Regions from separate parts of the Paenibacillus sp. 2TAB26 genome, predicted to be linked through region 3. Evidence: riboswitches for the same ligand, from Rfam matches in the RefSeq annotation. Region 3 holds a riboswitch; each other region holds the start of a gene.
What was found. Region 3 has a riboswitch for cyclic di-AMP ahead of AB4Z50_RS11995 (hypothetical protein). Riboswitches for the same ligand answer to the same signal wherever they lie in the genome.
Positions count from the first base shown of each region.

Region 1: linked by a shared signal. The riboswitch ahead of AB4Z50_RS05825 (TrkH family potassium uptake protein) and the one ahead of AB4Z50_RS11995 (hypothetical protein) in region 3 are both predicted to bind cyclic di-AMP.
Region 2: linked by a shared signal. The riboswitch ahead of AB4Z50_RS30550 (ubiquitin-like domain-containing protein) and the one ahead of AB4Z50_RS11995 (hypothetical protein) in region 3 are both predicted to bind cyclic di-AMP.
Region 4: linked by a shared signal. The riboswitch ahead of AB4Z50_RS28920 (C40 family peptidase) and the one ahead of AB4Z50_RS11995 (hypothetical protein) in region 3 are both predicted to bind cyclic di-AMP.

Region 1 covers NZ_JBFRGC010000004.1:282,972-286,389, forward strand. Annotated here, with positions in the region: gene uvrC (excinuclease ABC subunit UvrC) at 1-322, shown strand, start outside; gene AB4Z50_RS05820 (CPBP family intramembrane glutamic endopeptidase) at 288-1,916, opposite strand; cyclic di-AMP (ydaO/yuaA leader) riboswitch at 2,162-2,366, shown strand; gene AB4Z50_RS05825 (TrkH family potassium uptake protein) at 2,457-3,418, shown strand, end outside.
Region 2 covers NZ_JBFRGC010000035.1:62,627-66,044, reverse strand. Annotated here, with positions in the region: gene AB4Z50_RS30555 (TatD family hydrolase) at 1-498, shown strand, start outside; cyclic di-AMP (ydaO/yuaA leader) riboswitch at 683-863, shown strand; gene AB4Z50_RS30550 (ubiquitin-like domain-containing protein) at 1,112-2,260, shown strand; gene rnmV (ribonuclease M5) at 2,385-2,933, shown strand; gene rsmA (16S rRNA (adenine(1518)-N(6)/adenine(1519)-N(6))-dimethyltransferase RsmA) at 2,938-3,418, shown strand, end outside.
Region 3 covers NZ_JBFRGC010000009.1:159,454-162,871, reverse strand. Annotated here, with positions in the region: gene metE (5-methyltetrahydropteroyltriglutamate--homocysteine S-methyltransferase) at 1-2,041, shown strand, start outside; gene AB4Z50_RS11995 (hypothetical protein) at 2,115-2,540, opposite strand; cyclic di-AMP (ydaO/yuaA leader) riboswitch at 2,544-2,705, opposite strand; gene AB4Z50_RS11990 (hypothetical protein) at 2,752-3,180, opposite strand.
Region 4 covers NZ_JBFRGC010000031.1:41,429-44,846, forward strand. Annotated here, with positions in the region: gene AB4Z50_RS28905 (hypothetical protein) at 1-444, shown strand, start outside; gene AB4Z50_RS28910 (hypothetical protein) at 610-1,194, shown strand; gene AB4Z50_RS28915 (hypothetical protein) at 1,230-1,379, shown strand; cyclic di-AMP (ydaO/yuaA leader) riboswitch at 1,612-1,765, shown strand; gene AB4Z50_RS28920 (C40 family peptidase) at 1,769-2,245, shown strand; gene AB4Z50_RS28925 (FAD-binding domain-containing protein) at 2,404-3,418, shown strand, end outside.

The DNA.
Region 1 (3,418 bases), on a different contig from region 3:
ACAGCTTATGACTGGAGATCCTGCGGAGATTGTTCCTTTGCCAAGGGACAGCCAGGAGTTTTATTTGCTGCAGCGCATTCAAGATGAGGTGCATCGCTTTGCGATTACATTCCACCGCGAGCAGCGCGCCAAGTCCATGGTGGAGTCGAAGCTTGATTCGATTCCGGGCATTGGCGAGAAACGACGCAAGCTGCTGCTCAAGCATTTTGGCTCGATCAAAAAAATAAAAGAGGCCTCAGTCGAAGACTTCCGGCCTCTATCTATTGGTGATAAATTAGCTTCGCAAATTATAGCTGCCCTAGGGGAGGAGTCGTCGTCATAGACGGCTTCTTCTCTTTTTTGTGACTTAAATATTTTAGAACAAATGCAATCAGTACCGGCAGCACGGAGAAGAAAATAGCCGAGATTATGTTCGGTGCTGTTCCAATAGTGAGCAAGGATAGGCCAACTGCAACGCTGTTGAAGATGGCATGGGTGAACATGGCTGTAATGAAGCCGTATCTGACGAAGATAAAGCTGAACAACAGCCCGATAATCATCAGCTCAAACAATCTCGTCGTAGACGGATAAAAAGGATACATCACATGGCCGAGCGCCCAGAAGAAGGTAGGCAGCAGTGCTGCGGCAAACGTGTTTTTAAACCACCTGCGAAATAGTCCAATACCGAAGAAGCGGAATACGGCTTCTTCGCCAATTGCGGCAGCCCAAGCAAGCACGGGCATCAGCCAAAGAATGCCCATATTGTATGGGGATTGTGAGGCATCTGATGTTTCCCAAGTGCCAATGGACAGCTTTAAGGCGATAAAGATAACCGATTGAATTGCGAATAAGATGATCGCGAATAAATAGGACAAGCCGACGCTGCGCCAAACATAATCGCCATACCCTCTTTGACCAAAACGCGGCCATAAAGCGCGGCCCTGCGCCTTCCAGAGGCCGTCTCCGGCAACAATGGATACATAAATGGAACCTGCCATTGGAATCGCTAGCAGAACACTTACGATGGCAGTGATCGATACGGTAGCGCCTGCCATATCCGTCTCGCCGAGCGTAGCCCGGATACCATCCAGAACGTTTAAATTCATGATCGTATAAGTAATTAAATAAATGATCGTTAATACGATTCCGTATTTAAAGGATGTATGTTTTCGATACAAAACGGAGTAAATAATAGCTAAGACGAATAAAACGAAGCTCATGAACAGATAACCGATAGAGGTAAGGTATCCAGCTATTTTATCTTGTTTCTCTACATAGTTTATGTAATCGGATGGTGCTTCGAATATCGGTTTATATTTAGTAATGATCGTACGGTCATTCACGACAAGAGCGTTAACCAATACGTTAAGATGAGCATTTTTAATGGAATAACCTGCAGGAGGCTGAGGCTGCCAATCACCATTAGGCAATATTTGACCGCCAATGAATTCAGTACCGCTGAAATTTCCTGCAGTTAGGAAGGCAATAGCTTCTTTTGCTTTATCTGCATCTGATAGCTGTTCCCCCTCAAGCTTCAAGTTCCAAGCTACGACTTTCCCGCTATGCATATGCAGATAAATATATCCGCTGCCGCCGCCTACGAATTTAAGATCAACCTGAAATGTATCTGTAGGAAACATGGGGTCATATTTATCCGTATATGCTTTGACTAGCTCATATTTTGATAAGTAGCCATTCATAATTTTATCGGTTTGATGTACGGCTTTAGCCGATTTCACCTTCAAGCCTGTTTCTTTTTCAACAAATGCAGACGCCTTATCCTCCGCCGCTGATTTCGTAATGACCTTGGTATTCATTTCGCCAGATGAGATGGCCGTAATCATTGGAACGATTTGTACGGCCCCATAAATAATAAAGCAAGCAACTGCTGCCCATATAAATCGTTTCCATTCATTGGGTTTAATAGAATCAATCATAGTTTCACCTCAACTGTCTTCATAATAAATAGCTCATTTTATTACCTTAACATATGAATCCCTAAATTATCCAATGAAAATGACCGTTTGTTTTCAAAAAAATGCGAAATAACGATGTCCAGCAAGCTAGCTATGTGCTGGTTCGTCCCATTGCCCTAATTTGAGCTAATATCGTCCTGTTTGTCATAAACGTCACCTTTATATCAGGAGTGCTTAGGGATTATAATCGTTATCGTCATACTAATTGCATAGCATAGCCGAATTTCCTAAGGAAATCGGGGGAACCATAAAGTTGTCTAAATGGATGAGCCTGCTGAAAGCAAAGCAGTTCAACATTAGATAGCATGGGGTGAATTTTAGCGGTGAAGCATCGTCTTCTTCCGCTGAATAGGGCTGCCTGTCCAGGCCCGAATCCGTCAGCTAACCTCGAAGGCGTATTGGAACAGGACTCATCGCACGAGCACTTGAGTTTCCAGTGCTTTTTTTTATGCTTAAAAACAATAAATGACAATATGACATAATCAAAAAGAAGGGAAATGGATGAAGGTTAGTTGGAATGTTTTGAAGTGGTCACCCCCGCGTATTTTGGTAAGTGGATTCGCTCTTATTATATTGCTGGGTGCCTTATTATTATCCATGCCTTTTGCATCGGTAAGCGGTGAGAGATTGCCTTTTATAGATGCGCTGTTTACGGCAACTTCGGCAACCTGTGTAACAGGGTTAGTTGTCGTTGATACTGGAACTTATTTCTCTATATGGGGTCAAATCATATTAATGTGCCTGTTCCAGCTTGGCGGACTCGGATTTATGACGATGGCAACGCTGGTAGCGCTCGTACTTCGCAAGAGGATTTCGCTGCGTGAGCGGCTTTTGCTGCAGGAATCCATGAACCAGTCGAGCATGGAAGGCATCGTGCGTTTGATTAGACGCGTTATTGTGTATTCATTGACAATAGAGCTTATTGGCGCTGCGTTGTTTGCTTCGAGGTTTGCATTTGATATGCCGCTGGGCAAAGCGATTTATTTTGGAGCCTTTCATGCGGTTTCATTGTTTAACAATGCTGGTTTTGATATTTTTGGGAACTATCGCAGCTTGACCTTATACGTTTCTGATCCAGTCGTCAATATTGCAGCTATGATGCTGATCATTTCGGGCGGACTTGGCTTTGTCGTTATGTCGGACCTGATGGAGTTCCGCAAAAACCGCAAGCTGTCGCTGCACAGCAAGGTCGTGCTATCTATGACAGGAACACTTATTGCAGTAGGGACACTCGTCATATTTATTTTTGAATTCTCGAATTCGAAGACACTGGGCTCTCTGGACTGGGGCGGGAAAATTTTGTCCTCGTTCTTCCAGTCGGTAACGCCGCGGACGGCAGGAGCCAATACGCTTGATTATACGGCTATCCGGCAAGCAACGATGTTTTTCACCATTATATTAATGTTTATTGGCGCCTCGCCCGGCTCGACGGGCGGCGGCATCAAAACAACAACCTTTGCAAC
Region 2 (3,418 bases), on a different contig from region 3:
GGTGAGATTGGACTCGATTATCACTGGGATACTTCTCCAAAAGAGGTACAACAAAGGGTTTTTCGTGAGCAAATTCGTCTTGCTCGTAAGGTGCGCAAGCCAATTGTCATTCATAATCGGGATGCTCATGAGGACATTATTCGTATTCTTCAGGAAGAGAATGCAGCAGAGGTTGGCGGTGTCATGCATTGCTTCTCCGGCAGCTGGGAAACGGCTAAACAATGTCTTGATATGAACTTCTATATATCATTTGGAGGACCTGTTACTTTCAAAAATGCAAGGGTGCCAAAAGAGGTGCTTAAGCAGGTTCCGATCGACCGAATTTTGATCGAAACGGATGCTCCATATTTAACTCCTCACCCGTTCAGAGGGAAGCGAAATGAGTCCTCTTACGTCTCTTTAGTTGCAGAGACAGCAGCCGAATTATTGGGCAAAACGGTAGAAGAAATAGGTGTAATTACGACTGAAAACGGTCGAAGATGTTTTGGTATTGTCTAAAAACGAGAGAAATAATGAGAAACAGAGACCTTTATCGCGTAAAAACTAATTTTTATAGCGATAATCGCTTATTTTTTCCTGCTTTATCCTGCTTTTTCGCTTAAATCGTCTTTTATCGTATCTTTACAATTGACCTCGTATGAAGGTATGATTCATCTCAGAGCAATAAAATTTTGTATTGGATTTCCAGTTTACGCTTAATCTCCATTCGGAGAGCGGGGGAACCATGTACGGTTTTTAATTCCGTATTTTGAATTCTTCAGGGGTGAATTTCGAAGCCATTGCCATGAGCATTGTGTAACGAATAGGGCGACTCTCTTGTCCGAATCCGTCAGCTAACCTCGCAAGCGTTATAGAGAGTGATCAACCTCGTGCATCCATTTTTCTGTATCCCAGTGAATCATTTAACCGGGAAGCCACGAAACAGATCCTCTGTCGACGGCTTCTTTTTATTTTCGAATAATCGGGAATTTGTCGACATAGGGATAAAAGATGGGGGTGGGAGGATCGATAGCAGTACTGGATTGCGTGCTCGCACGCCAATATACTATAGTCGCGTCAGTTGTATCATGCGTAACACTTGGCGGCGGGGCTATGAAGGAGGACCGATGAAGTGGGAATACTCCAGGTTAAGGACACCCATGGGAAACGATCATCCAGCATGTCTTTCGCATTGCGATGGAAGCGTGAAAACTTGCGTTTGATTCTTTTGAGTGCTACTATCTCAATCGCTATGACTTTCATGTTTTTGGTGTTGTTGTACGGAACGGCTGTCAAAAGCGTCTCCGTAGTAGTGAACGGACAAGAAACCATTGTGGAAACGAAGCAATGGGTCCTGCAACGCCTACTGGATGAACAAGCTATCGCAATTGGACCACATGATGAGGTGTCCATACCGCTTAATGCGGCAATAAAGGACGGAGATCGTATAGAGGTGACTCATGCGATACCGGTAATTGTGAAGGCTGATGGCAAGACCTCTACTGTATATACGACAGAGAGAACAGTGCAGGCAGCGATCGAGGAATTACATATTCCAGTTCGTGGTCAAGATAAAGTAATACCTCCGCTTCATACCGTTTTGGACAACGAATTGACTGTAACCGTCGTTCGCGTAGATAAGAAGGTAGCTGAGACAGAGCGTGCAATGCCATTCTCTATTGTGAAGAAGAACGATCCAACGCTGGAAGCGGGCAAGCAGAAGCTTGTTCAACCCGGCAAGGAAGGTCTGATCGTAGAGAGTATCGAGAAGCAGTACGAGGACGGTATTCTTATATCGAAGAAGATGGTCAGCAAAGTGGTTGAAACCGCTGCGGTTAATCAGGTTGTCGCCATCGGAACGAAGAAGGAAGAGCCTAAAGTATCTGTGCTCTCAAACAAGAGCCCGAGCTTTACTTCGCTTACGAAGAGCGGTGTAACGTTTAAGGCGAGAAAAGTACTTAAAAATGTCACGTTGACTGCTTATTCTGCAGACCTCTCTTCAACAGGAAAAGATGAAAGCCATCCGGAATACGGGATTACATCATCAGGCACTCGTGTGCAAGAGGGTCGGACGATAGCTGTTGATCCGAAGGTAATTCCCATCGGTTGGTGGGTTTATATTGAAGGAATCGGTTTCCGCCGCGCTGAGGATAAAGGAAGTGCGGTTAAAGGCAACAAAATCGACGTATACTTTGATAGTACAAAGATTGCGAACAAATTCGGCAGGAAAAAAGGCATCACCGTATATGTGCTGGGGCCGAATAAACCAACTGCAAGCTAATTGAGCGGTTACCATCATCTTATCGCAATAATCAATTAAATATGCCATCATAAGGAGAGGCACTGCCTCTTCTTTTTGCATGTCTAAGGGTCTAATACAGTTTATGTAGAAGGGGATGATCTTGGTGATCAAAGAGATCATTGTCGTTGAAGGCAAAGATGATACCGTTGCAATAAAAAGGGCGGTAGATGCAGATACCATAGAGACGAATGGTTCCGCTATCGGTGAGGATGTATTGAAGAGGATTGCGCTGGCCAATGAGCGTCGCGGCGTTATTATATTCACAGACCCTGATCATGCAGGAGAACGCATTCGCAAGATTGTTGCGCGTCATGCGCCAGGATGCAAGCATGCTTTTTTGCCGCAGGAGAAGGCTTTGTACAAAGGGGACATCGGCATCGAAAATGCGAGCCCCGAGGCTATTCGTGCGGCGCTCTCTGAGCTCCGTACAGAATCGGCAGATGAAGCGGGAGAAATTAGCTGGGAAGACTTAATGGATGCAGGTCTGATTGTACATCCTGATGCGTCTAATCGTCGCTTGGTTATAGGCAAGCTGCTCGGAATTGGTTATGCGAATGGCAAGCAGTTCTATAAGCGCTGTACAAGCTTTCGGATTTCCAAAACAGAGTTTACGGAAGCTTTCCGTCAAATGGAAAAGGAACTGGAGGGATAGCTGAATGAGTCAAGAGCATAGTGAGCTTAGCAAGGAAACGGTAAAGCCATCCGCGATAGAGGTGGCTACGCCCAAACGCACCAAAGAAATCATTGCGAAATACGGTTTTTCCTTCAAAAAGAGTTTGGGACAAAACTTTCTGATCGATCAAAATATATTAAATAACATCGTAGCGGCAGCTGAGCTTGATGAAACGAAGGGCGCGCTTGAAATCGGCCCTGGTATTGGCGCGCTCACACAGCGGCTTGCCAAAGCGGCTGGTAAGGTGACGGCTGTCGAAATCGACAATAGGCTCATTCCGATTTTGAAGGATGTGCTGGAGGGCGAGGAGCATACAACCGTCATTCATGGCGATGTGCTTAAGCTTGATTTGAAGAAGCTGTTCGAAGAGCAGTTTGCGGACGTAACAGGTGTAAGTGTTGTTGCCAACTTGCCTTATTATGTGACAACGCCAATTCTTATGAAGCTGCTTGAAGAGAAGCTGC
Region 3 (3,418 bases):
AGGTCCTGTTCCCATTCAGACCTACTACGCTATGGCGAGAGGGACACAGGAAGCACAAGCCTGCGAGATGACCAAATGGTTTAATACCAACTATCACTATATCGTGCCAGAACTTGCGGGTGCTGCACCGATACTGACGGAAAACCGTCCGCTGATTGCATACCGCGAAGCCAAAGAAAAGCTTGGCATTGAAGGTAAACCTGTCATTATCGGTCTATACACCTTCCTCAAGCTGTCGAAGGGCTACGATGCCAAGCAGCTTCCGCAGCTCATTGAGCAGTTTATACCGCTTTATGCTCAGCTGCTTAAGGAGCTTGAGCAAGAAGGCGTACAATGGGTGCAAATCGATGAGCCAATTCTTGTTACCTCTATTTCTGAGGAAGAGATGCAATGGGTTGAATCGATTTATGCAAGGCTGAACCAAGCAGCACCAGCGCTTAACATAATGCTTCAAACGTATTTTGAAGCGGTTGAGCATTATGAAGCTGTAGTTGCTCTGCCGGTACAAGCGATCGGTTTGGATTTCGTTCATGGTTTGGAGCAAAACTTGAAGTCGCTTGAGCAATTTGGTTATCCGAAGGATAAGCTCGCTGGTATCGGACTTGTAGACGGACGCAACATTTGGCGCTCAGACTATAAGCAAAAGCTCGAATTGCTGCAAAAGCTTTCCGCATACATTCCAGCTGAGCGCACGATCATTCAATCGTCATGCAGCCTGCTGCATGTGCCGGTAACGGCAAAAAACGAAACCAATCTGCCAGTAGAGCTGCGTGAGGCGCTTGCATTCGCGGAAGAAAAGCTGGATGAAATCGTGTGGCTAAGTGAAACAGCGACAGTAAATGAGGCGGACATCTCAGAACTTCGCAAGCTTGAGCTTAAGCTTAACGGCGAGCGGATTCATCATTTATCCATTTCTCCTGCCCGCAATCGTCAAGCTGCTGATGCAGCAGCGGTTGCGGCGCATCCTTCAACGAGGCAGAAGCCATTTGTGGAGAGACAAAAGCTGCAGCAGCAAAAGTGGAATTTGCCGTTCCTTCCAACAACAACAATCGGCAGCTTCCCGCAAACGCTGGATGTACGCCAAGCAAGGCAAAAATGGAGAAAAAACGAGCTCAGCTCGCAGGACTACGCTTCCTTTATCAACGATAAAATTAAAAATTGGATTGAAATCCAAGAAGAGCTTAACATTGACGTCCTCGTTCACGGTGAATTTGAGCGGACGGATATGGTCGAATTTTTCGGAGAGAAGCTGGATGGGTTCGCATTTACAAAAGGCGGCTGGGTTCAATCGTATGGTTCCCGCTGCGTAAAGCCGCCTGTCATTTATGGCGATGTTGTATTTACTGAGCCAATGACAGTAACCGAAAGCGTGTATGCGCAGTCGCTGACAAGCCATCCGGTAAAAGGGATGCTGACGGGTCCGATTACGATATTGAACTGGTCATTTGTCCGCAACGATATCACACGCGAGCAGGTCGCATACCAAATTGCGCTTGCACTCTCAGAGGAAGTAAAGGCGCTTGAGAGCGCAGGTATAGAGATGATCCAGGTTGATGAGCCAGCTTTGCGAGAAGGCTTGCCGCTTAAACGCAGTGATTGGGATGCCTATTTAAAATGGGGCGTGCATGCCTTCCGTCTATCGACTTCAGCTGTGCGTGACACCACACAAATTCATACACATATGTGTTATTGTGAGTTCCATGATATTATCGATTCCATCCTTGCGCTGGATGCAGATGTCATCTCCATTGAAACCTCGCGCAGCCATGGCGAGCTGATTCATAGCTTTGAGGAGAACACCTATGACCAAGGCATCGGCTTAGGCGTTTACGATATTCACAGCCCGCGTGTACCTTCAGTGGAAGAAATGGTCAGCATGATTGAGCGCGCCATTAAAGTGCTCGATCCTACGCTCTTCTGGATTAATCCGGACTGCGGCTTGAAAACACGCGGAATGGAAGAAACGGTTGCTTCACTGCGCAACATGATGCTGGCTACTTACCAAGTCAGAGAGCAACGTGCTGCATTAGCGAAGGTTTAATCCCTAAATACAATAAGACAGTCCAGAACTAGGTTATCTGTTCTGGACTGCCTTTTTTTTCTTATGAACGAAATTAATCCAAAGAGATGTAGGAGACGGAACGTTGACGCAAAACAGACTCTTCATGGTCGTTGCTGTACGGGGCTGCATCGGCGGATTGTGCTAGGACATGCTTGACGGCGGAGACGAATAAGTCGAGAACGCGCCCATCCTGATCCGTTTTGTCATAGTGATACTGGTTAAGAGGTGGTAGAGGAATGCTGCCGATAAAAGACTGAAGCAGGTCGCTCCATCGTTCTAAGTCAATGAGCTCTTCTGTGTCGCTGGCAAATAGTTCACTCCAGCCGAAGCCTTGATTGCTTGTTAAACGAAGACATACGCGATGGCCTGCAGAATCGACGGCAAGAGCAGGAATGACGAATAGCTCGATTCGTGTGACAGATAAATAAGGGGTCTGTTCCGTAAAAAGATGCAGATTTCGTGCACAATTTGTCAACATATACATCTCTCCTTTATTCGCTTACGAGGTTAGCTGTCGGATTCGGGCTAGAGAGAAAGCCCTACCAGGGTTACAAATCCCTGGATTCACCCCTTGCGAATCGATCTCGATCGATCGCGATGGTTCCCCCGCTTTTTCATTCGAAAAATTCAGCGTAAATAGTTTACTCTTAATTATACCCTTCATTAACGCATCTGTAAATCAGAAGTGCTTAAAATAACGATACATAAGAGATAGCTTGTTTAAATAAAGTATGCTCTTCACGGTCATATTCACAGTTTGGAAAAGTGTAATGATTGGATTCTATATGCAAAGCAGCGGCTGCAAACAAATGAAATATACGCTCGTCCTTCATCATTGGATCTGTTTGAAAAACAAAAGGAGACGCAAGAGGAAGTGTGCCGATGAACCTTAGCAGCATACTGCTCCATCTGATCCAATCGCAAGGCTTCTCGGATTTTTTAATAAACAGCTCACTCCAGCCATGACCATTAGCAGTGGAGAGCCTTAGGCAAACACGGTAACCATTCGATTCAAGCATGGAAGCCGGCAGCACAAACATTTGAATTCTTTTAATTTCAAACAAGGCAGCAGGATGATTTTCCAAGCTTGGCAAGGGTACTTCAACTGGTGTAGACATCAATGAGATCTCTCCTCGATTTGAATAATTCACCGATAATACTCAGCCATATTGGCTTGCCGTCTATGGTAAACCCGAAATGCAATATTGTAAAACTGTGGTATATCGTGAAAAGGCAGCCATATGCCATATTAAAAGAAATCCATTCGTTATGGCAGTAAAAAGATATTTATTCTTCGAAATACTCGTTTATTCTCTTCCATTCTCGATTATAGAGAAATCTGATTATTCACGCATA
Region 4 (3,418 bases), on a different contig from region 3:
CCTGTAGTTCTGCTTTACTGGATCGAGGTTATTTTATCTGTGGCTCCTGCTTGGTATGTGCTGCCGCGCTCACTGGATGCGCTTCTAGAGAGCGGCTCTATTCCAGAGCTGCTGCAAACGGTGCTGCCTAGCGCCCTTCTATGGCTCCTATGGGGCACAGTACTGCATCTGCTGTTTCTAGCCATGCAATTCAGCGCTGCATCAGGAGGAAGCATATTCCGTTCCTTATGGCACGCTCTCCGAAATTTCCTCACCTATGCAGCTGTGTCGCTCATCATGTGGGGGATTGGAGCGGCTGCTGGGCTTGTGGTGACAAGTCTCTCCATGCTGTGGGCCGGGCTGATTGCACTCATCCTGCATCAAGGCTATTATCTCATTCAAACACTGATGAAGGTTTGGACGATTGCCGCGCAATATGACTTTTTGGAAACGAAAAGAATGTAGCAAACCAAAAAAGCCTTCAGCGTCCTCTAGATGCTGAAGCAAAAATAAACCTTCATTCCACGCTTTGCTGTGGTGTGGAGGTTTTTTTTACAACTAACCGCAACTAAATGATGGCAGTTCTGTATAAATAACTGAAAGAAAATCAAAAATGGGGGATATTCACAAATGATGCGTAAAAAACTAGTTATTATATCCATGGTATTGCTCTTATCGGGCGGTTCATTGGTTGCAGCAGACAAACTATTTCAAAAGGTAACGCTCCTTTATAATAATAAGCAATCCACTGACGATGCTGTCGTTGTGGATGATAAGGTTTATATTAGCATTCGTTCTTTAAGTGACAGCCTTCAAGCCTTCGTCCAATGGAAGAGCAATGATAAGAAGCTCATTATTCAGAAGCCCAATGTGCATATGTTTCTAATGAACGAGAAGCGAGCTATGTTCGGACAGGTTGATAAAGGCAGTGTTCAGAAATTTTTAGTGCAAGCACAAATCGATAATTTGAATATGGCGATTTCAGAGTTCAAAGTGACCATCGTTGATCCTAATGATAAGGAAACGACAATCGACAGCCGCAGCCAGGATGATGATGATTTTAAAGAGTTCGTCGAAAAAGACACCTTTTGGTTCAGCTCCAAGCTCGTTTCCTACGATTTCAAAAATGCCGGAAAATACAAGGTACAGTTTTGGATGCAGCAAAAAAACAACGATCCACAGCTCATTTCTGAAAAAATCGTTACTGCAAAATAAATCTTTTTTTCGATTGCCCAAAGGGGGCTGTTCTCATGAACAGCCCCCTTTGTCTATTTCTGCCGCTCTATCTGGAGCAGCAGCTAGGCTGTCTGAATCTACGCTTATTCACGAGTGATATAGATGAGATTTTTCTAATTTATGAGGAGCAAAATGGTGAAATACCGCCGTTTACGGCACTTTAAGCTAGTCCTTGCGATATAGCGCCTAAAGGACAAATCGGTATATTTTACACAACATCCACATAATTAATGAAATTGACTCCATGTATTTAGTTAGAAAGCACTACTATGGCGTGTTTATATTACAGAAAGAACGGTTTAACGAAGCAAATTGTCAAAAGGTTACATGAGAATTATTAGAAATTGCCACTAAAGGCAGGAGATCATTGAAAATAATCGAATATTTCTCAAAGCAATAAAAAAACTGCCTAATTCCCTATTGGGATACGGGGGAACCACTTTGGGTGAATTGATTCCGACGTTTGAGTTTTTTTCAAACGCCCGAGGAATCATAGGGAGCCTTCAACCGAACCCCACAGCTAACCTCGTCGGCATTGGAAGGAGTTTCACAATTGAAGAAGATTACCGCATTAATCCTGGGTCTCGTTCTCGTGCTCGCTTTTCAAGCGGGAAGCGCTTTCGCTGACTCAAAATTGAACGGAATTGTTAATGATCTTATTGGCACTCCGTACAAAAGCGGCGGAACGTCGTCGAAAGGTTTTGATTGCTCCGGCTTCACGAGCTATGTGTTCGAGAAAATGGGCATTGAGCTTTCACGTACTTCTGGTTCGCAAGCAAAAGAAGGTACAAAGGTCGCTAAGGCTGACCTCATTGCGGGAGATCTTGTGTTCTTCGACACAGTTGGCGGCAATAATAGCGCCATATCCCATGTTGGCATTTACATTGGAGATGGCAAGTTTGTACATTCATCCTCGAGCAGAGGCGTTGTAACTGACAAACTTAACTCCGAGTACTATGAGGGACGATATGTAACTGCTCGTCGTATCATGGATGCTGATTCATACCAAGCCAACGTTGACGTAAAATAGAGCAGCCTAATCCCTCTTCTTGAGGGTTGAACGGGTAGACTCATCTAGCAAAGCCGCAGTTTTTTGTCCTCTGACGACAAATGACTTGCGGCTTTGCTGTTTCATTCCAGCTGGAATGCGGCCGTTCAATGTTGCGCTTATGGAAGGAGCTATCACTGATGTATTTGTTTATTCACCGCAAGGATTTGCGTATTGCAGATTTGCGCGCTTTTGATTATTTGAAGAAAAAAGAGAAACAAGGCATTCATTTGCTAATCATAGATCCCGTTATTACAGGAGATGGCCGTTTAACTAGTCATAGCGGCCGAAATTTCATGGCGCAAGCCGCCTCGCTTCTGCACAGCTATTCTAATGCAGGGAAGGAGCTGCATGTGCTTTATGGTAATCCTGCTGCGATCACCGAAGCACTGCTGCATGCGCATCCTATTGATGAGGTTATTGTTCATACAGACTATACGCCTTACTCAAGGCAGCGAGATGAGCAGCTTGGGCTGACCACACGCAGCCTTGGCCGCCGATGGATGTCTATTGCCGATTCACCTCTTGCTGATCTAGATGCTTTCCCGGCATTTGCTCAAAAAGTGGAGCCATACAAGGTTTTCACACCCTTTTATCGCAAGTGGAGCAGCTTTATGCTGGAGTGCTATAGCCCAATGAGTGAAACGACGATTCATGAGCTTGCTACCTTAAGCGAAATCAATGCCAAGGTTGCGCAGTCTTTCGCTTTGCCTGAATCCATTTCGTGCGCCCTAGGCGGCACGAACGTACAAGGATCATCCAAAGGATTATCCAAGCTGGAACGGTTCGTACGAGAACGCCTTGCCTCTTATTCCGAGATCAGGGACGCTTATGCCGATGATCATACAAGCCAGCTCGCACGTTTCCTTAATACGGGCGCCATCTCCGCTCGCCAAGCCTACGAAATGACCCAAGGGCTTCCGGGGTCTGAATCATGGATACGGCAGCTGGCATGGCGTGATTTTTATTTATATCAAGCGATGTATCATGATGATTTCTTTCGTTACGAGCAGCTCGCTGATATGTCCAAGCTCTCAGATGCTCATCTAGAAGCATGGGCTGCAGCCGCCACTGGCATTCCAATCATTGATGCGGCCATGACGCAGCTCAATCGTACAGGTGAGCTGCCCAACCGCTTGCGAATGGTAACAGCCA